Regions from separate parts of the Streptomyces sp. NPDC052101 genome, predicted to be linked through region 3. Evidence: riboswitches for the same ligand, from Rfam matches in the RefSeq annotation. Region 3 holds a riboswitch; each other region holds the start of a gene.

Region 1 (7,123 bases), on a different contig from region 3:
TGCTGGACCTCGCCCGGCGCGACAACCAGCACCTCGGCTACGGCCACGGCATCCACTACTGCCTCGGCGCGCCGCTCGCCCGGCTGGAGGGCCAGACCGCGCTCGCCACCCTGCTCACCCGCCTGCCCGATCTGCGGCTCGCCGTCGACCCGGCCGAGTTGCGCTGGCGTGGCGGGCTCATCATGCGGGGGCTGCGCACCCTGCCGGTGGAGTTCACCCCGGTGGCCGACAAAGCCGTAGAGCCGTAGAGCCGTAGAGCCGTAGAGCCGTAGAGCCGTAGAACGGTGAACATCAGGGACGTTCAATTCCGTGATCTTCACGTGATCTGCGCGGCATGAACTTGTGACAAGTGATCGTCTGCCGATACGTTCACCCATCAGTGTGGCGAGGGGTACCAGTTCGCCACGCCGGTTCTGCTGTCGCACGAAAGGCTTCCGCATGCTCTCCGGGAACGGTCGTCACCGTCGCCCCCGTCAGGCTCCGGCCCTCCTCGTCGCGGCCGGAGTGACCGGCTCCGCCATCGCCCTCCCACTGCTCGGCGCCGCGAGCGCCCACGCGGCCGACGGCACCACCTGGGACAAGGTCGCCGAGTGCGAGAGCGGCGGTTCCTGGAGCGCGAACAGCGGCAACGGGTACTACGGCGGCCTGCAGATATCGCAGGGCGACTGGGACAAGTACGGCGGCACGCAGTACGCCGACAGCGCCGACCAGGCCAGCCGCTCCCAGCAGATCGCCGTCGCCGAGAAGATCCTGGCCGACCAGGGCACCAAGCCGTGGACCATGTGCGCGCTGACCGCCGGGCTGACCTCCAACTCCGGTTCGGTCGACGTGGACACCGGTGTCGGTGGCTCCGGCGGCTCCGGCGGGGCGAGTGACGGGTCCGGCTCCGCCGATACCTCCGACTCGTCCGGTCTGTCGGATTCATCCTCGCCGGGCTCCGGTTCCGACTCCGGTACCAGCTCCGGCTCCGGTTCCGACGCGGGCTCCGCGTCCAACTCCGCTTCCGGCTCCGATTCCTCGGGCTCTCCCTCGTCCCACTCGCCCGCCACGCCGAGCACAGGCACGGGCGCAGGCAAGGGACAGGACCAGGGTCAGGGGCAAGGCCAGGGTCAGGGGCAGGGCGAAGGGGCCACCAAGACTCCGGAGGCGACCGGCGACCCCACGGGCACCAGCACGCCCAAGTCCGACAAGGGCGACAAGTCCGGTTCGGGCGGAGATGGGGATCAGCAGGGGAGCGACAGCTCTCCCTCCGTGACCCCCGGTACCGACGACTCGGACAAGTCCCAGCAGTCCGCCGGTTCTTGGAGCCTGGTCGACACCGGCGCGCTCAGCAGTGGCGGGCGTCACCGTGGCGGTAGTGCGGACGAAAGCGCGGCAAACGGTCAGAACGGTACATCTTCTGGCCGTCACGCGACCCGCGAGCCGGGCGCGTACATCGTCCGCGAGGGCGACACCCTCGTCTCCATCGCCGACTCCCTTGGTGTCGACGGCGGATGGCATGCGCTCTACGACGGCAACAAGAAGGTCATCGGCGCCGACCCGAACCACATCACTGCCGGTCAGACCCTGAAAGTCGAGGGCGAAAAGGGCGATTGACAGGGAGAGTTGGCGCCCCACTTCATGCCTAATGTCCGGTTTGGCGAAAGTGTGGGATGAGTCTCAGAAGCCCTGATCGTCTTTGAAATTCCCTCGATCACGTGGCTACGGTCAGGATCGCTCGTCACCACGAGCCCCGGCATCCGCAACGCCGAATCCTGCCAGCGGTCGCCCGGGAACAGTCGTCGCGTCAAGCGCCGTAGGCAGGAGCGGGGGACCCAAGGTAGGTGCTGGAACCGGCGGTTGACGCCGGAACCGGCTTGGGGTGAAGCCGCAGGCCCGCGACAGCGGGCGTGCGGCCGGGCAACTCAACCGGCCCGAACCCGACAGCTCACCTCGCAGGCGTCGGTGAGGGGATCCTTCCATGCTGTTTTCCGGTAAGGGCAAGCACCGTCGCCCGTCCAAGGCCGTTCGTGTCGTCGCGCTCGCCGGTGTCACCGGTGCCGCCGTGGCCGCCCCGCTGATGGCGGCCGGCAACGCCTCCGCCGCCACCGCCTCCGAGTGGGACGCGGTCGCCCAGTGCGAGTCGGGCGGCAATTGGTCCATCAACACCGGCAACGGCTTCTACGGCGGTCTGCAGTTCTCCGCCTCCACCTGGGCCGCGTACGGCGGCACCGCCTACGCCTCGACGGCCAACCAGGCCACCAAGGCGCAGCAGATATCCGTCGCCGAGAAGGTCCTCGCCGCTCAGGGCAAGGGCGCCTGGCCGGTCTGCGGCACGGGCCTGTCCTCCGCCGCCTACAACGGCTCCGCCCCGAGCACCAGCTCCTCGAACAGCTCGTCCGGCTCGTCGAGCAAGAGCGGCAGCACCGCCACCACCCGCTCCACCGACCAGCAGGCCGCCTCCCGCTCCGCCGAGCGCACGGCCCCGGCGAAGAGCAAGACCGTCACCACCCCGACCGGCAAGACGGTCAAGAAGGGCGACGGCGAGTACAAGGTCGTCACGGGCGACACCCTCAGCTCCATCGCCGTCAAGCACCACGTCCAGGGCGGCTGGCAGAAGCTCTTCGAGCTGAACAAGGACATCGTCGAGGACGCCAACCTCATCTACCCGGGCCAGCAGCTGCACCTGAAGTGACACCTGGCTCCCAACGGACCCACAGTGCCCTCACATCCCCGGCCCGCACACTGAAGGCCTTGTGAGGGCCACCCCCGTCCCCACGGGCTCCCCGTCCCGGCGCGTGTTCCCCCGTACGCGCCGGGGCGGGGTTTTTATGTGCCGCTTTCCCCCCTCTTCACCTCGGCTTTCCCACTCTTCATCTCGGCCTCACCCGGAACCCCCTTTGTTCCGTCGATGAACAATGGGTACCGTCTGCGTGTCCTCCCCGCCCACGGGAAGGTCGGTCAGTGGCCGATCCCCCGGAGACGGTTAGGCTCTAGTCGCAAGGCACAGCCGTAAGGCACACGCGCCCCGCACTTCCAGCGTCACATCCAAGAAGGAGATGCTCGTGCCGTCCATCGACGTCGTCGTAGCCCGGGAAATCCTGGACTCCCGAGGCAACCCCACGGTCGAGGTCGAGGTCGGCCTCGACGATGGCAGCACGGGTCGTGCCGCCGTCCCGTCCGGCGCCTCCACCGGTGCCTTCGAGGCCATCGAGCTGCGCGACGGTGACCCCAACCGCTACCAGGGCAAGGGTGTCGAGAAGGCCGTCCTCGCCGTCATCGAGCAGATCGGCCCCGAGCTGGTCGGCTACGACGCCACCGAGCAGCGCCTGATCGACCAGGCGATGTTCGACCTGGACGCCACCGACAACAAGGGCTCCCTCGGCGCCAACGCCATCCTCGGCGTCTCCCTCGCCGTCGCCCACGCCGCCTCCGAGGCGTCGGACCTCCCCCTCTTCCGCTACCTGGGCGGTCCCAACGCGCACCTGCTGCCGGTGCCGATGATGAACATCCTGAACGGCGGCTCGCACGCGGACTCCAACGTGGACATCCAGGAGTTCATGATCGCCCCGATCGGCGCGGAGTCCTTCTCCGAGGCCCTGCGCTGGGGCACCGAGGTCTACCACACGCTGAAGAAGGTCCTGAAGAGCAAGGGCCTGTCCACCGGCCTCGGCGACGAGGGCGGCTTCGCCCCGAACCTCGGCTCCAACCGCGAGGCCCTCGACCTGATCATCGAGGCCATCAAGGAGGCCGGCTACGCCCCCGGCCAGCAGATCGCCCTCGCGCTCGACGTGGCCGCCTCCGAGTTCTACAAGGACGGCAAGTACCTCTTCGAGGGCAAGGAGCGCTCCGCCGCCGAGATGACGGAGTACTACGAGGAGCTGGTCGCGGCCTACCCGCTCGTCTCCATCGAGGACCCGCTGTTCGAGGACGACTGGGCCGGCTGGAAGGTCATCACCGACAAGCTCGGCGACAAGGTCCAGCTGGTCGGCGACGACCTGTTCGTCACCAACCCCGAGCGCCTGGCCCGCGGCATCGAGGAGGGCACCGCCAACGCCCTGCTCGTGAAGGTCAACCAGATCGGCTCGCTGACCGAGACCCTGGACGCCGTCGAGCTGGCCCAGCGCAGCGGCTTCAAGTGCATGATGTCCCACCGCTCCGGCGAGACCGAGGACGTCACCATCGCCGACCTGGCCGTCGCCACCAACTGCGGCCAGATCAAGACCGGCGCCCCGGCCCGCTCCGAGCGCGTCGCCAAGTACAACCAGCTGCTGCGCATCGAGGAGATCCTCGACGACGCCGCGGTGTACGCCGGCCGCAGCGCCTTCCCGCGCTTCAAGGGCTGACCCAACCTGGGGTAAGGCTGAGCCCGTCGTACGTACGTCCCCGTACCCGGTCCCGTACCGTGTGCGGGGACGTACGCACGTATCAGGGAGGCGGGGACATGGCCGTGAAGGACCGGGACCGGTTCTCCACCGCGACCAGGCTGCGGCTGCTCGGCGAGCAGACGGCGGCCCGGGTCTACCGCTCGCAGACCAAGCGGCAGGCCCGCCGCTCCCGGCTCACCGGCCGGGCGGCACTGCTCGCGCTGGTGCTGTGCTCGATGATCGTCGCGCTCGCCTATCCGATGCGGCAGTACGTCTCCCAGCGCGCGCAGATCTCCGACCTGCGGCGGCAGCAGGAGCAGGCCGCCAAACGGGTCGAGCAGCTGCGCGACCTCAAGGCGCGCTGGCAGGACGACTCCTACGCCGAGCAGCAGATCCGGCTCCGGCTGCACTATGTGATGCCCGGGGAGACCGGGTACATCGTCGTCGACCCGGGCACGGCCAAGCAGACCCGGGCCGACCTCCGGGCCGCCCAGCGGCCCTGGTACGCGAACATCTGGGACGGGGTCGACAAGTCCGACGCCTCCGACCAGTGACCGGCCCCACGCCGGCAACCGACAGAAAGCCATCCTGAAAGCAGTCATGGAAACGCCCCCGCCGCCCACTCCGCGCACCGAGCCCACCGAAGCGGACGTCGAGGCCTTCAAGCAGCAGCTGGGCCGTCCGCCGCGGGGCCTGCGGGCCATCGCGCACCGCTGCCCCTGCGGTCAGCCGGACGTCGTGGAGACCGCGCCGCGGCTGCCCGACGGCACGCCCTTCCCGACGCTGTACTACCTCACGTGCCCGAAGGCGTCCTCCGCCATCGGCACGCTGGAGGCGAACGGCGTGATGAAGGAGATGACCGAGCGGCTGCAGACGGACCCCGAACTGGCCGCCGCGTATCGCTCCGCGCACGAGGACTACATCCGGCGCCGGGACGAGATCGAGGAGCTGACGGGCTTTCCGAGCGCGGGGGGCATGCCGGACCGGGTGAAGTGCCTGCATGTGCTGGTCGCCCACTCGCTGGCCGCCGGGCCCGGGGTGAACCCGCTCGGTGACGAGGCGATCGCCATGCTGCCGCAGTGGTGGAGCAAGGGGGCGTGCGTCGATCTCGGCGCCGCCGCGGAGTGACCGCCGGCCGAGTCCGGCACCAGGGGGCGCAGGCCCGCTGTGAAGCGAGAGTAGAAAGGCCCGCTCATGACCCGCGTCGCTGCCATCGACTGCGGCACCAACTCCATCCGGCTGCTGGTCGCCGATGTGCATCCCGAGACCGGTGAACTCGTCGACCTGGACCGCCGGATGACGATCGTGCGGCTCGGCCAGGGTGTCGACCGTACCGGCCGGCTCGCCCCGGAGGCGCTGCAGCGGACGTTCGCCGCCTGCCGCGAGTACGCGGAGATCATCAAGAAGTACGGCGCCGAGCGCCTGCGCTTCGTGGCCACCTCCGCCTCCCGCGACGCCGAGAACCGGGACGACTTCGTGCGCGGTGTGCTGGACATCCTCGGGGTCGAGCCGGAGGTCATCACCGGCGACCAGGAGGCCGAGTTCTCCTTCACCGGCGCTACCAGGGAGCTGACGGGACGGGCGGACCTCACCACGCCGTATCTCGTCGTGGACATCGGCGGTGGCTCCACCGAGTTCGTCGTGGGCGAGGAGCATGTCCGGGCGGCGCGCTCGGTGGACGTCGGCTGTGTGCGGATGACGGAACGTCATCTGGTGCGGGACGGCAAGGTCTCCGACCCGCCCGGCGAGGAGCAGATCGCCGCGATAAGGGCCGACATCGAGGCCGCCCTGGACCTCGCGGAGCAGACGGTGCCGCTGCGTGAGGCGCACACCCTGGTGGGCCTCGCCGGGTCGGTCACCACGGTCTCCGCGATCGCCCAGGAGCTGCCCGAGTACGACTCCGCGCGTATCCACCACTCCCGGATCTCCCACGACCGCGTCCGCGAGATCACCGAGTGGCTGCTGCGCTCCACGCACGCCGAGCGCGCCGGGATCCCGTCCATGCACCCCGGCCGGGTCGACGTCATCGGCGCGGGCGCCCTCGTGCTGCTCGCGATCATGGAGCGGATCGGTGCCGAGGAGGTCGTGGTGAGCGAGCACGACATCCTCGACGGCATCGCCTTCAAGGTGGCGGAAGAGGCGGAGTCGGGCAAGGCCGGCCACTGACCCGCGGTGACGTGGCACGGCCCCGGTTCCTCATGGGCAGGAACCGGGGCCGTCGCCTGAGCCCGAGCAGGGCCGGGCAGGCCGTCAGCTAGCAGAGAAGGGCGATGAGGGCGATGCACCCGTTGTTACCGTCGTCTTCGTCGTCATGTCCGCCATGGCCGCCGATGGGGGCGGCCGCCTTGGTGATGACGTGAGAGGCGGGCGGCGCGGCCACGGCGGATGCGGCCGTGGCCGTACCCGTCGCGAGAGCGATGCCCAGGACTGCGCTGACCGCGCATATTCGCGAGAAGGCCTTGAAGGCCAGCTGTGAAGTGTTCATGGCTGGAACGCTATGGCCGGTTCCGTCCGTTATCACGCTGTACGCGGCTGACGGGTGAACGGCGCGGCATCTAACGGTCCGTCCGGGTGGGTTCCCTTGCTGCGGCTGTTGCCCGGCTCTCATTTGTTACTGACGGGTAGCCGTTGGTTGAGCAGGTCGGATAACGTTTGAGCGGCTTCCCGGGCCGCTTCGGGGCCCCTCGGTGACGTGGCGTCGGAAAACTTCGTGAAGTTCTTCACAAGGATTTCGGCCCGGTCGGCGTACAGGAAGCCCCCTGTTGGCCCTTTCGGGG
Region 2 (7,123 bases), on a different contig from region 3:
CGGGCCCGGTGACAGGAGGTCCAGGAGCCCCTGGCTAGGCTCCGGCCCCATGGACGTACTCATCCATCTCTTCGTCGGCCTGCACATCATCGGCATCGCCGCGCTGCTCGGCGGTTTCCTCACCCAGATGAAGGCGATGGGCCAGGGCGCGGCCCGGTTCGTGCCCGGGATGCTGCACGGCGCGCTGACCATGCTGGTCACCGGCGTGGTCCTGGTCGGGCTCAACCAGGCCGACCACCACCACATCAACACCATCAAGATCGGCATCAAGCTGGCACTGCTGATCGTGATCCTCGGACTGGTCTATGTGAAGCGCGACGAGGAGAAGATCGACAAGGGCATGTTCGGGCTGGTCGGCCTGCTGACCACGGCGAACATCTTCATCGCCGTGCTGTGGACCTGACGGTCAACCGTTCCGGCCGCCGGCGCGGGCCGCGCGCACCGCGCCGGCGGCGACCGCGAGCCACACCGCCACCGCCACCCACAGCAGCACCCGTCCCGGCCCGCTGAGCCACGGGACGCCGACGGCGGTCGCGACGGACAGTGTCGCCACCGCCGCCATCCCCATCGGGAACACCGTCGACCACCGCCGCTCGTCGTAGCCGGGCCGGGGCCGCGCGGCCTCGGCGGCCAGCAGCACCAGATACCAGGCCAGATCCAGCACGAGCAGCGCGACCGTCACGGCGCGCAGCACGCCGCGGTCGTCGTCATCCCACAGATACAGGCCCGTATCCGCGGCGACGAGCAGTTTCGCCCCGGCCAGCGCCGAGATCGCGAGCGCCCCGCCCGCGATCCAGTGGTCACCCGCCCCCTCCAGCACCTGCCGCAGGTCGAAGTGGGCCAGCGCGAGGCCGTAGAGCACCAGGCCCAGCCAGAACAGCACCAGCGCGGTGTGCGCGAGCCACGCCGTGCGCTCCGCCGCCGCCAGCGTGGCGGCCAGTACGGCGAGCCCCTGTGTGGCCACACAACACAGGAACACCGCTCCCGGCATGCGCCGCCTCCAGCGCCGTACGACCAGGAACAGCAGCACCGGCCAGAGCAGCGCCGCGAGCGCCAGCAGCGCCTCGGCCAGGGGCTGCCGGCCCAGCGCCGAGATCCGGGTGCCGAGCACCGTGGTCGCGGCGACGGCGGTGAGTGCCCCGGGACTTCCCGCCTCCGCCACCCAGCGCAGCCGCTCGCCGCACAGCCGCAGGACGAAGTCGGCGGCCAGCGCCACCCAGGCGACGCAGACCATCGCCAACGCCAACCGGGAGACCGTCTCCGCGCCGGTCATACGCAGGCCGACCGACAGGATGCCGGTCGCCATCACGGCGGCCCCGGCCGCGGGGGGCCGGTCCGCCCACCACGCACGCAGACCTGGGATGCCGGGCATGCGCCTGATGCTAGGGAGCGGCCGGATCCCCGCCCGGGAAAGGCACGCACGCGTGGAGCGCGAAAACGCGGCACGCGTGCGTGGAACGCGGAAGGCCCGGGCGCTCCGGAGCCCGGCCGCGGTCAGCCCGGCCGCGGTCAGCCCGGCCGGACCACGCTGTGGATGATGGACTCTCCGCCGTAGTAGATCGATTCCTCGCGGACGTACGCGCCCGGTTTCGGGGCGTGGATCATCATGCCGTTGCCTATGTAGACGCCGACGTGGCTGATGTCGTCGTAGAAGAAGACCAGGTCGCCCGGCCGCGCGTCGGCCAGGGAGACCGTGGTGCCCGTGTTGACCTGGTCGTACGTGGTGCGTGGAAGCGTGACGCCGGCGGCCCTCCAGGCGGCCTGGGTGAGGCCGGAGCAGTCGTAGGAGTCCGGCCCGGTGGCGCCCCACACATAGGGCTTGCCTATCTGCGCACGGGCGAAGGCGATCGCCTTCTCGGCCTTGGTGTCGTACGAGCCGGAGGTCGAGGAGCCGGTCGACCCGGACCCCGTCGAGCCGGACCCCGTCGATCCGGAACCGGAAGCCGATCCGGACCCGGACCCCGTGGACGAGGATGATGACGAGTTGGCCTGCTGCTCGGCCTGCTGCTTCGCCAGCTCGGCCGCCTTGCGGTCCGCCTCCTGCTGCTTCTCCCGCTCGATGGCGGCCAGCCGCGCCTTCTCCTGGGCCGTCAGCTGCGACAGCAGCTCGCGCGCGGAGGCGAGCTTCGTCTGGACGGTGGCCTTGGCGGTCTGCAGGTCGTGCTGCGAGTCGGTCAGGGTCTGCAGGCTCTGAGCGGCCTCCCGCCGTTCCTTCATGGTCGCGGCCTGCTCGCCTATGTAGTCGTCGACCGCGCTCTTCTCCCGCGAGGTCAGCCGGTTCATCAGCTGGGTCTGGTCGAAGTAGTCCTGCGGGCTGTCCGCGAGCAGGAAGGTGGCCGTGTCGGGAGCGGCGACACCGGTGCGGTACTGGGCCGCGGCGAAGGAGCCCAGCTGCTCACGGGCCTTGTTGAGCCGTCCGGTGCGCCGGGCGACCTCGTTGCGCAGGGCGTCGACGCGCCCCCGCTGTTTGCCGGTCCGCTCCTTGGCCGCGTTGTACTTCTCGGTCGCCGACTCGGCCTGGCGGTAGAGGTCGTCGACCTTCTTCTCGACCTCCTCCAGGCTCGGCTTGGCGTGATCGGTTCCCGGGGTGGCCTCGGCGGTCTGAGAGAACACGGCCATGGAGGTGAGGGCGGCGGTGGCGAGGGCGGGAGCGCGGAGGCCTGCTCCGAGGTTTCCGCCGGGGCGCGGCTTGCGATGCGACGCCAAGGGAGGCGACTCCTTCCAGTGGGCCGCCTACCGGGTTAGCTGTCGGGTTCGGGCGGGGGTTCGGAAGGGTTGCCCTACGGCGTCGTCCCGGGCGGGAGTCGGCCGATTCACCCCAGGATCGGTGGGTCCCCGGCTCCGGGCACCAAGCGGAGGCGCGCCGGACTCGGCGGAGGCCGTGCGGCCCGGCGGGGATCGCCGGTAGGGGTCGTACGGCCCGGACGCACGCTAGCCAACTCGTGTGACTCCTGTGAAGGTTGGTGCGTGATATGTCCGATACATTTTTGTGACCTGGGGGCGGTTTCACGGCTGCGTCATGGGGTGGTTCCGCTGCGTGAGCGGCCGGTGGGCCGCGCGGACCGCCGGGCCGTGGAGATCGACTCTCCTCGCGAACCGGCCATGTTCCGGGGACGGCGACCGGTTGTCGGTGGGGCGCCCTAGACTCGGAGAGCGATGAGCAGCCTCTTTGACGACAGCTTCCTGGCGGACCTCCAGCCCCCTCGCGGGCACGCGGAGGAGCCCCCGCCGCCACCCGAGGACGATCACGCTCCGGAGTCGATTCCGGACGATCTGTTCGGCGGGAAGTTCGACGTGCCGCCGGACCGGGACGTCTACTACCGCGACGGCGCCCCCCGCCCCGTGCTCGACTCGGCGGCCCTCCTGGCGGGGCTGAACGACAACCAGCGCGCCGCGGTCGTGCACGCCGGCTCCCCGCTGCTCATCGTCGCCGGCGCCGGCTCCGGCAAGACCCGTGTGCTCACCCACCGCATCGCCCACCTGCTCGCCGAGCGGAATGTGCACCCGGGCCAGATCCTCGCGATCACCTTCACCAACAAGGCCGCTGGCGAGATGAAGGAGCGCGTCGAGCAGCTCGTCGGCCCGCGGGCGAACGCGATGTGGGTGATGACCTTCCACAGCGCATGCGTGCGCATCCTGCGCCGGGAGAGCAAGAAGTTTGGCTTCACCTCGTCGTTCTCGATCTACGACGCCGCCGACAGCAAGCGCCTGATGGCCCTGGTCTGCCGCGACCTGGACCTCGACCCCAAGCGCTTCCCGCCGAAGTCCTTCAGCGCGAAGATCAGCAACCTGAAGAACGAGCTGATCGACGAGGAGGACTTCGCCGCCCAGGCCGCCGACGGTTTCGAGAAGACCCTCGCCCAGGCCTACGCGCTCTACCAGTCGCGGCTGCGCGAGGCGAACGCGCTCGACTTCGACGACCTGATCATGACCACGGTCAACCTGCTGCGCGCCTTCCCGGACGTCGCCGAGCACTACCGCCGCCGCTTCCGGCACGTCCTGGTCGACGAGTACCAGGACACCAACCACGCCCAGTACGCGCTCGTACGGGAACTCGTCGGCACCGGCGAACGCTCCGCGCAGGACGCGGACACCCCGCCCGGTGAGTACGACATCCCGCCCGCCGAACTGTGCGTCGTGGGTGACGCGGACCAGTCGATCTACGCCTTCCGCGGCGCGACGATCCGCAACATCCTCCAGTTCGAGGAGGACTACCCGGATGCGACGACGATCCTGCTGGAGCAGAACTACCGCTCCACGCAGACGATTCTGAGCGCCGCCAACGCGGTCATCGAGCGCAACGAGTCCCGCCGCCCCAAGAACCTGTGGACCAACGCCGGCCAGGGCGCGCGGATCACCGGCTACGTCGCCGACACCGAGCACGACGAGGCCCAGTTCGTCGCCGACGAGATAGACCGCCTCGTCGACGCGGGCGAGGCCAAGTCGGGCGACGTCGCCGTCTTCTACCGCACCAACGCCCAGTCCCGTGTCTTCGAAGAGGTCTTCATCCGCGTCGGCCTGCCCTACAAGGTCGTCGGCGGTGTCCGCTTCTACGAGCGCAAGGAGGTCCGGGACGTCCTCGCCTATCTGCGCGTCCTCTCCAACCCCGAGGACTCGGTGCCGCTGCGCCGCATCCTCAACGTGCCCAAGCGGGGCATCGGCGAGCGCGCCGAGGCGATGATCGACGCGCTCTCCCAGCGCGAGAAGATCAGCTTCCCGCAGGCGCTGAAGCGCGTGGACGAGGCGTACGGCATGGCCGCGCGCTCCACCAACGCGGTCAAGCGGTTCAACACGCTGATGGAGGACCTGCGGACGATCGTGGAGTCCGGCGCCGGACCGGCCACCGTCCTGGAGGCGGTGCTCGAACGCACCGGCTATCTGGCCGAGTTGCAGGCCTCCACCGACCCGCAGGACGAGACCCGCATCGAGAACCTCCAGGAACTCGCGGCCGTGGCCCTGGAGTTCGAGCAGGACCGCGGGGAGGGCGAGTCGGTGGCGTTGTCCGACTTCCTGGAGCAGGTCGCGCTGGTCGCCGACTCCGACCAGATCCCCGACGAGGACGAGGACGGCTCCGGCGTCATCACCCTGATGACCCTGCACACCGCCAAGGGCCTGGAGTTTCCGGTCGTCTTCCTGACCGGCATGGAGGACGGCGTCTTCCCGCACATGCGCGCCCTCGGCCAGACCAAGGAGCTGGAGGAGGAGCGGCGGCTGGCGTACGTCGGCATCACCCGCGCGCGGGAGCGGCTCTACCTCACGCGTTCGGCGATGCGCAGCGCCTGGGGCCAGCCGTCGTACAACCCGCCCTCCCGCTTCCTGGAGGAGATCCCGCCCGTCCATGTGGAGTGGAAGCGGACGGGAGCCGCGGCGCCGGTGTCCTCCGGCCCGGCCTCCGGGATCGCGGCCTCGCTGTCCTCGACCCGCTCGCGCTCGTCGGCGTCGGGCGCGTCCGGGTTCGCCACGCGGCGCACGGCGGAGAAGCCGGTCGTCGGGCTGGCCGTCGGGGACCGCGTCACCCACGACCAGTTCGGGCTCGGCACGGTCGTCGCCGTGAAGGGCACGGGTGCGAACGCGGAGGCGACGATCGACTTCGGCGACACCAAGCCGAAGCGGCTGCTGCTGCGGTACGCGCCAGTGGAGAAGCTGTAGAACGAACGGGCCCTCGCCGTCGGCGAGGGCCCGGGGGACGCTCAGGTCGGATCGAGCCCGTGGCTCCGTAGCCACGGCAGTGGGTCTATCGCCGCCCCGCCCGCAGGACGCACCTCGAAATGGAGGTGCGGGCCCGTGGAGTTGCCGGAGTTGCCGGAGAAGGCGACCGGATCCCCGGCCTTGACGCTCGTGCCGGAGGCGACGCGATAGCTGGACAGATGGCAGTACCAGGTCTCCGTGCCGTCCTTCGCCGTCACGATCAGCATGTTGCCGTAGGCGCTGTTCCACTTCGTGGAGACGACGCCGTCGGTCGCGGCCATCACCGTGGTGCCGTAGGCGACGGGGAAGTCGATGCCTGTGTGCACCGACATCCAGTTCACCCCCGCCTGGCCGAAGAAGGCGCTGAGCCCCTTCTGCGTGACCGGCAGCACGAACTTCGGGCGCAGCCGCTCCTTGAGCGCGGCCGCCGCGGCGGCCTTCTTCTTCTCCAGCGCCTGCTGGTTCCTGAGGTCGAGCCGCTCCTGCGTCCGGCTGGCCCGGTCGGCGAAGTCGTCGGCGCCGGCGGAGAGGTTCGTGAGCTGGGAGTCCAGCTTGCTGTTGGCGATCGACGGCTTGACCGCCTGCGCGTCCGAGGCGGAGGCGGTGGTGTCCCTGCCGTCGTCGCTCAGGGCGCCGACGGAGGCGGCGGCGATCCCGGCGACCCCCATCACACAGACCGAGGGCACGGCGACGGTCAGCAGCGCGGAGCGCTTGGCGGGCGTGCGCCGGCGGGAACGCGCGGCGCTGCGTGCGCCGGCGCGGGTCGTCGGCGCCGGAACGACCTCTTCCTGGTCGTCCAGCAGCTGGGGCATGGCGTTCGACTCGTCGCCCCCGGAAGGCTGTTCACCGAAGACGCCGTCCTGGTACGGCATCCCGTCCTCGTACGGCACCCCGTCCTCGTACGGCGCCTGGTTCCCGAACGGCGTCTGATGCTCGTACGGCATCTGCGCGAAGGCAGCGGTCGGCTGTGCGTCGCCGACCTGGTCGAAGGCGGCACCGGCCTGCTGGCCGAACGGTTCGGCAGCCTGCTCGGGCTCCGCCGGCATGCTCATGGCCGGGCCGCCGGAGTTCCACTGCGTGGCGTCGTACGTGCCCGTCTCGAAGGTCTGGGTGCCCCACTCCCACTGCTGGGTCGGCTCGGCGCCGGACTGGCCCGGCTGCAGCCAGGCGCTGGTGTCCCAGTGGCCGCTGATGTCGTTGCCTGTCGCCTGGGCGGGGACCGTCCAGGCGGTGGTGTCGTGGATGCCGGAGCCGTAGGTGGCGTGGTGCTGGGCGGCGTACGGGTCGTAGGCCGGGGTCTGGCCGGTCTGCCACTGCGTGGTGTCGTACGCGCCGATGCCCTGCTGGCCGGGCAGGCTGCCGAAGAGCGGGTCGGTGGAGTAGGAGCCGGTGCCGTCCGGAAAAGCGGTGGCGCCGTAGCCGCCGTACGTGGTGA
Region 3 (7,123 bases):
CGGCTCGATGGCGGACCTGGACGCGGCCACCCTGGAGGACGCCCGCCAGTTCTTCCGCACCTACTACGCGCCGAACAACGCGGTGCTCTCGGTGGTCGGCGACATCGACCCCGAGCAGACGCTCGCCTGGGTCGAGAAGTACTTCGGGTCCATCGCCGCGCACGACGGCAAGCCCGAACCGCGCGACGGATCCCTGCCGGAGGTCATCGGCGAGCAGAAGCGCGAGGTCGTCGTCGAGGAGGTCCCTGCGCGCGCCCTGATGGCCGCCTACCGGCTCCCGGAGGACGGCACGCGCGCGTGCGACGCGGCCGACCTGGCGCTGACCGTCCTCGGCGGCGGCGAGTCCTCCCGCCTGTACAACCGGCTGGTGCGCCGCGATCGTACGGCCGTCGCGGCCGGCTTCGGCCTGCTGCGCCTCGCCGGCGCGCCCTCGATGGGCTGGCTGGACGTGAAGACCTCCGGTGACGTCGAGGTGCCGGTCATCGAGACCGCCATCGACGAGGAGCTGGCCCGGTTCGCCGAGGAGGGCCCCACGCCCGAGGAAATGGAGCGCGCCCAGGCCCAGTTGGAGCGCGAGTGGCTGGACCGGCTCGGCACGGTCGCCGGCCGCGCCGACGAACTGTGCCGGTTCGCCGTCCTGTTCGGCGACCCGCAGCTCGCCCTCACCGCCGTCAAGCGCGTCCTGGAGGTGACCCCCGAGGAGGTCCAGGAGGTCGCCAAGGCCCGCCTGCGCCCCGACAACCGCGCGGTCCTCGTCTACGAGCCGCTGTCAGCCGATTCCGCCGAGCACACCGAGGAGGCGGGGCGCGGTGAGGACCCGGAGCAGGAAGCGACCGTAGAGGCCGGAAACGAGAACGAGGAGACGGCCAAGTGACCCAGCTCGCCACCATGGACTTCCACCCCCAGCCGCAGCCCGGCGAGGCCAAGCCGTGGGCGTTCCCGGCCCCCGAGCGCGCCACGCTCGGCAACGGCCTGACGGTGCTGCGCTGCCACCGCCCCGGCCAGCAGGTCGTCGCCGTCGAGGTGCTGCTGGACGCGCCCCTGGACGCCGAGCCGGCCGGCCTGGACGGCGTCGGCACGATCATGGCGCGGGCCTTCTCCGAGGGCACCGACAAGCACTCCGCCGAGGAGTTCGCCGCCGAGCTGGAGCGCGCGGGCGCCACGCTGGACTCGCACGCCGACCACCCCGGCGTCCGGCTCAGCCTGGAGGTCCCGGCCTCCCGCCTGGCCAAGGGCCTCGGCCTGCTCGCCGACGCCCTGCGCGCGCCCGCGTTCGCCGAGAGCGAGGTCGAGCGGCTGGTCCGCAACCGCCTGGACGAGATCCCGCACGAGCTGGCCAACCCGTCCCGCCGGGCCGCCAAGGAACTGTCCAAGGAGCTGTTCCCGGCGACCTCGCGCATGTCCCGCCCGCGCCAGGGCACCGAGGACACGGTCGAGAAGATCGACGCCACCGCCGTACGCGCCTTCTACGACCGGTACGTCCGTCCCGCCACGGCCACCGCGGTCGTGGTCGGCGACCTCACCGGCATCGACCTGGACGCGCTGCTCGGTGACACCCTGGGCGCCTGGACCGGCACCCCGGGTGAGCCGCGGCCCGTGCCGTCGGTGAGCGCCGACGACACCGGGCGGGTCGTCATCGTGGACCGCCCCGGCGCCGTCCAGACGCAGCTGCTCATCGGCCGCGTCGGCTCCGACCGGCACGACCGCGTGTGGCCCGCCCAGGTGCTCGGCACCTACTGCCTCGGCGGCACCCTCACCTCCCGCCTGGACCGCGTCCTGCGCGAGGAGAAGGGCTACACCTACGGTGTGCGCGCGTTCGGGCAGGTCCTGCGCTCCGCCCCGGACGGCACCGGTGTCTCGATGCTCGCCATCAGCGGCTCCGTGGACACCCCCAACACCGGCCCCGCGCTGGACGACCTGTGGAAGGTGCTGCGCACCCTCGCCGCGGACGGCCTGACCGACCCCGAGCGGGACGTGGCCGTGCAGAACCTCGTCGGGGTGGCGCCGCTGAAGTACGAGACCGCGGCGGCCGTGGCGAGCACGCTGGCCGACCAGGTCGAGCAGCATCTGCCCGACGACTTCCAGGCGACGCTGTATCAGCAGCTGGCCGCGACGGGCACGGTGGAGGCCACGGCGGCCGTCGTGAACGCGTTCCCGGTGGACCGCCTGGTGACCGTCCTCGTCGGTGACGCCTCCGCGATCAAGGCGCCGGTGGAGGCGCTCGGCATCGGCGAAGTCACGGTCGTCTCCGCGGAGTAGTACGCGGCGGACGCCGCACGCGCGCGTGGGGCCCTGACGGTCTACAGGCCGTCAGGGCCCCTGCTGTTCCACTCCCTTCCCCAGATGCCCGATTTGCGGCGGAGGTTGCCTGTCTGCCCTGTGGGATGCGCTACAAAATCCCGGATCCGTTTGGGGTTGGAAAGCAGGCTTTCGTAGCGTCGTCCGGGCTGTTCGTCAGTAGGCAGTGCGCCGCACCCGCGGCACCGGACAGCCATCGCCGAGTCCCCGTACGGCGCGAGCCAGGGGAGCCGGGGACCCATCGCAGTCCCTGGGGTGAATCGGGCGCCCGCGCGTGTCGCGAGGGGGCCCGTAGGAGACCTTCCTGCTCCGAACCCGTCAGCTAACCCGGTAGGCGAGAGGGAAGGAAAGGACCAGCCACTTCATGGCGTTCATGTGCGCCACCGGGAAGCATCGCAAGCCCGGCCGGGTCAAGCGCACCACCGCTCAGGCGGCCGGTATCGCGGCCCTCACCACCACCGGCGTCATCGGCACCCTCGCGACCGCCCCGGCGTTCGCCGCCGAGAACACCGCCGAGCAGACCGGTCTCACCCCGGTGATCAGTGTCGGCGACGACATCGCCGAGCAGATCGACGCCCAGGCCGCCGCCCAGAAGCAGGCCGCCGAGCAGAAGGCGGCCGAGGAGGCCGCGGCCAAGGCGGCGGCGGAGAAGGCCAAGCAGGAGCGCGCGGCCCAGGCCCGCGCCGCCCGCGAGGCCGAGCGCGAGCGCCTGAACGCCTTCGTCGCCCCGATCGCCGACTCCTATGTCTCCACGGGCTACAAGGCCAGCAGCTCCCTGTGGTCCTCCGGCTCGCACACCGGAATCGACTTCCACGCGGCCAGCGGCACGACCGTCCACGCGGTCGGCTCCGGCACCGTCGTCTCCACCGGCTGGGGCGGGGCGTACGGCAACCAGATCGTGATCCGCATGGCCGACGGCATGTACACCCAGTACGGCCACCTGTCGTCCATAGGCGTCTCGGTCGGCCGGCAGGTCACCCCGGGCCAGCAGATCGGCCTGTCCGGCGCGACCGGCAACGTCACCGGCCCGCACCTCCACTTCGAGGCCCGTACGACTCCCGACTACGGCTCGGACGTCGACCCCGTCGCCTACCTCCGCGGGCACGGCGTGAACGTCTGACCCGACGCCCGTGCGGTATTGGGGCCCCGGCTCACCGAGCCGGGGCCTTCGCCGTTTTGCGCGGTGCGCAGCGGGATGAGGTGCACAGCGGGATACAGCGGTGGACACCGGACTTGCTGACCAAAAAATATCCATGGATTCCGACCCGCCGTCGGAAATTCCGGCCCATTGGAATAGAGTCACGGAACACGCGTCCATCGTCGACGTTTCACGGGGATTAAGGCGGAGGTCGGTCATGCGTATTCCGGCGCACTCGGTATGCACGGCGATCCGGGACGACATCGTCGCCGGTGTCCACGAGCGCGGCGGCCGCCTCACCGAGGAAGTCCTGGCCCGCCGCTACGGCGTCTCGCGCGTCCCCGTCCGCGAGGCGCTGCGCACCCTGGAGGCCGAGGGCTTCGTGGTCACCCGCCGGCACGCGGGCGCGTGCGTGGCCGAGCCGACCGAGCAGGAGGCCGCCGACCTGCTGGAGATGCGCACGCTCCTGGAGCCGCTCGGCGCCGCCCGGGCCGCACAGCGGCGCACGGAGGCCCATCTGAAGGTGCTGCGCGGCCTGGTCAGGCTGGGTCAGGAGCGGGCCAGAAGGGGGCACAGCGAGGATCTGCGCTCACTGGGCAGCTGGTTCCATGAGACGCTCGCCCAGGCCTCCTGCAGCCCCTCGCTGACCGCGATGCTCACCCAGCTGCGTCACAAGATCGCCTGGATGTACACGGTGGAGACGTCGCCGAGCCCGGTGGAGGCCTGGGTGGAACACGGCGCCATCGTGGACGCGGTGGCGCGCGGCGACGGCGAGCGCGCGCGGGCGGTCACGGCGCTGCACACCGAACGCGCGACGGCCGCGCACCGGCTGCGTTTTCCCGGGGCCGCCGAGCGTGTGAGGACTTCGCAACACGCCGTAAACATGTCGGGCCTCCGGCATTAACACGGACGCCGTATACAAAGAAGAGTAATTCGGTGGCGGTGTATTTCCGTTGCTCGAATTCCGGTGTGCGTGCAATGGGCCCGGAAAGGGCGGAGCCGCGCCGCCCGAAAAGGACGACGCGGCTCCCGTGCGTTGGTTGCGCCGGTACTCAGACCGTCTCGGGCAGTTCCTCGAGGCCTTCGGAGACCAGCCTCGCCAGACGGTCGAGGGCGATGTCCGCGCCGTCGGCCTCGGAGGCGAGAACGATCTCCTCGCCACCCTGGGCACCCAGGCCCAGTACGGCCAGCATGGAGGCCGCGTTGACGGGGTTGCCGTCAGCCTTGGCGATCGTCACCGGGACGCCTGCGGCCGTGGCGGCTCGGACGAAGATGGAAGCGGGGCGGGCGTGGAGGCCCTCGGCCCAGCCGACGTTGACGCGGCGCTCAGCCATGTGTTGCTGCCCTTCAGTCTTCAGGGTTGTCTAGACCAGTTTCCCATATCGTGAAGCATGCCCGGATCGGACCTTCGTCCTGTCCCGGTCGTGTCGTCGGACCGCGGCCTCGATCCGACTTTCGTCCTCCACAGACTGCCCCGCGCCGTTGTCGTACGCGAGCCGTACTCTGGGGCCCATGCAGACCTCGGCGGACCGGCAGGACCGGCACGAGTACCCCGCCCACTGGGAGGCGGACGTGGTGCTGCGCGACGGGGGTACCGCGCGCATCCGGCCCATCACCGTTGATGACGCCGACCGCCTGGTCAGCTTCTACGAGCAGGTCTCGGACGAGTCGAAGTACTACCGCTTCTTCGCGCCGTACCCCCGACTCTCCGCCAAGGACGTCCACCGCTTCACGCACCACGACTTTGTGGACCGGGTGGGACTCGCGGCCACCATCGGCGGCGAGTTCATCGCCACCGTACGCTATGACCGCATCGGCGCCGACGGCATGCCCGCCTCCGCGCCCGCGGACGAGGCCGAGGTCGCCTTCCTCGTGCAGGACGCGCACCAGGGCCGCGGAGTCGCCTCGGCCCTCCTGGAGCACATCGCGGCCGTCGCCCGCGAGCGCGGCATCCGCCGCTTCGCCGCCGAGGTGCTGCCCGCCAACAGCAAGATGATCAAGGTCTTCACGGACGCCGGGTACACCCAGAACCGCAGCTTCGAGGACGGCGTCGTCCGCCTGGAGTTCGACCTCGAACCCACCGACCGCTCCCTCGCCGTGCAGCGCGCGCGGGAGCAGCGGGCCGAGGCCCGCTCGGTACGCCGGCTGCTCGCGCCCGGCTCCGTGGCGGTCGTCGGTGTCGGCCGCGCCCCCGGCGGAGTCGGCCGCAGCGTCCTGGACAACATCCGGGACGCCGGCTACGGCGGCCGCCTGCACGCTGTGAACAAGGCCTTCCCCGAGGACCTCAAGGAGGTCGACGGGGTGCCGGCGTACCGATGCGTGCGGGACATCGAGGGCCCCGTCGACCTCGCCGTCGTCGCCGTACCCGCCGAGTACGTGCCCGCCGTGGTCGCCGAGTGCGGCGAGCACGGTGTCCAGGGGCTCGTCGTGCTCTCCGCCGGATACGCCGAGAGCGGGCCCGAGGGGCGCGAGCGGCAGCGCGCACTCGTGCGGCACGCGCGCGCGTACGGGATGCGGATCATCGGCCCGAACGCCTTCGGGGTCATCAACACCGCGGCGGACGTCCGGTTGAACGCCTCCCTCGCCCCGGAGATGCCGCGCCCCGGCCGCATCGGGATGTTCGCCCAGTCCGGCGCCATCGGCATCGCCCTGCTGTCCCGGCTGCACCGGCGCGGAGGAGGGGTCACCGGGGTCACGGGCGTGTCCACCTTCGTGTCCGCCGGCAACCGCGCGGACGTCTCCGGCAACGACGTCCTCCAGTACTGGTACGACGACCCCGAGACCGACGTCGCCCTCATGTACCTGGAGTCCATCGGCAACCCGCGCAAGTTCACGCGCCTCGCGCGGCGGACGGCGGCGGCCAAGCCGCTGGTCGTCGTGCAGGGCGTCGGCTCCGCGCCCCAGGGACACGCGGTACGGGCGACCCGGCTGCCGCACGCCACCGTCGCCGCGCTGCTGGGCCAGGCCGGGGTGCTCCGCGTCGACACGATCACCGAGCTGGTCGACGCGGGGCTGCTGCTGGCGCGCCAGCCGCTGCCGGCGGGGCCGCGGGTGGCGATCCTGGGGAACTCCGAGTCGCTGGGGGTGCTGACGTACGACCGCGCTCTCGCCGAGGGGCTGCGGCCGTCGCGTCCGGTGGATCTGACGACGGGGGCGACGGCGGAGGACTTCCATCGGGCGTTGACGCGGGCGCTGGCCGACACCACGAATGACGCCGTTGTCGTGACGGCGATCCCCGCCATCGGGGAGGCGTCGCCGGGAGACGCGGAGCTGGCGGAGGCGTTGAGGTCCGCGGCGGCTGCGGTGCCCGGCAAGCCGGTGCTGGTGGTGCATGTGGAGCTCGGGGGACTTGCGGAAGCGTTGTCCGCTGCGGCGAGTACCGCACCACAGGCCGTCGACAAGACGCCCGGCAGTGCGGCCGATGCCCACCTTCCCCCGCTCTCGGCTTCGCTGGAGCGCGGGGACCCCCATCCCCCTGGGGGACGACTGCCCACGGCGACAGCGGGTGCGAGTGCCGGCGCGCCCACGCCGACAGCCGCTCCTTCCGACGGCACCCGTCTCATCCCCGCCTACCCCGCCGCCGAGCGTGCCGTCCGGGCCCTCGCCGAGGCGGTCAAGTACGGGCAGTGGCGGCGGGAGGCCGTGGACCCGGGGAAGGTGCCCGAGTACGACGACATCGACGAGAAG

The links. A riboswitch is a leader RNA that binds a small molecule or an ion and turns the genes downstream of it on or off. The one in region 3 is predicted to bind cyclic di-AMP.
Region 1: it holds a riboswitch for cyclic di-AMP, as region 3 does, so the genes downstream of both, AB0L75_RS09700 (transglycosylase family protein) here and AB0L75_RS32550 (M23 family metallopeptidase) in region 3, are expected to answer to the same signal.
Region 2: it holds a riboswitch for cyclic di-AMP, as region 3 does, so the genes downstream of both, AB0L75_RS31450 (NlpC/P60 family protein) here and AB0L75_RS32550 (M23 family metallopeptidase) in region 3, are expected to answer to the same signal.

Annotation. Positions count from the first base shown of each region.
Region 1 covers NZ_JBFAWH010000003.1:521,323-528,445, forward strand. The annotation lists gene AB0L75_RS09690 (cytochrome P450) at 1-248, shown strand, start outside; gene AB0L75_RS09695 (transglycosylase family protein) at 439-1,596, shown strand; cyclic di-AMP (ydaO/yuaA leader) riboswitch at 1,782-1,956, shown strand; gene AB0L75_RS09700 (transglycosylase family protein) at 1,961-2,674, shown strand; gene eno (phosphopyruvate hydratase) at 3,039-4,325, shown strand; gene AB0L75_RS09710 (septum formation initiator family protein) at 4,424-4,900, shown strand; gene AB0L75_RS09715 (DUF501 domain-containing protein) at 4,947-5,474, shown strand; gene AB0L75_RS09720 (Ppx/GppA phosphatase family protein) at 5,541-6,512, shown strand; gene AB0L75_RS09725 (hypothetical protein) at 6,601-6,831, opposite strand.
Region 2 covers NZ_JBFAWH010000022.1:73,568-80,690, forward strand. The annotation lists gene AB0L75_RS31440 (hypothetical protein) at 50-403, shown strand; gene AB0L75_RS31445 (tellurite resistance/C4-dicarboxylate transporter family protein) at 407-1,372, opposite strand; gene AB0L75_RS31450 (NlpC/P60 family protein) at 1,510-2,706, opposite strand; cyclic di-AMP (ydaO/yuaA leader) riboswitch at 2,714-2,885, opposite strand; gene pcrA (DNA helicase PcrA) at 3,157-5,649, shown strand; gene AB0L75_RS31460 (M23 family metallopeptidase) at 5,691-7,123, opposite strand, start outside.
Region 3 covers NZ_JBFAWH010000024.1:76,876-83,998, forward strand. The annotation lists gene AB0L75_RS32540 (pitrilysin family protein) at 1-874, shown strand, start outside; gene AB0L75_RS32545 (pitrilysin family protein) at 871-2,259, shown strand; cyclic di-AMP (ydaO/yuaA leader) riboswitch at 2,486-2,650, shown strand; gene AB0L75_RS32550 (M23 family metallopeptidase) at 2,663-3,418, shown strand; gene AB0L75_RS32555 (GntR family transcriptional regulator) at 3,654-4,340, shown strand; gene AB0L75_RS32560 (HPr family phosphocarrier protein) at 4,489-4,770, opposite strand; gene AB0L75_RS32565 (GNAT family N-acetyltransferase) at 4,949-7,123, shown strand, end outside.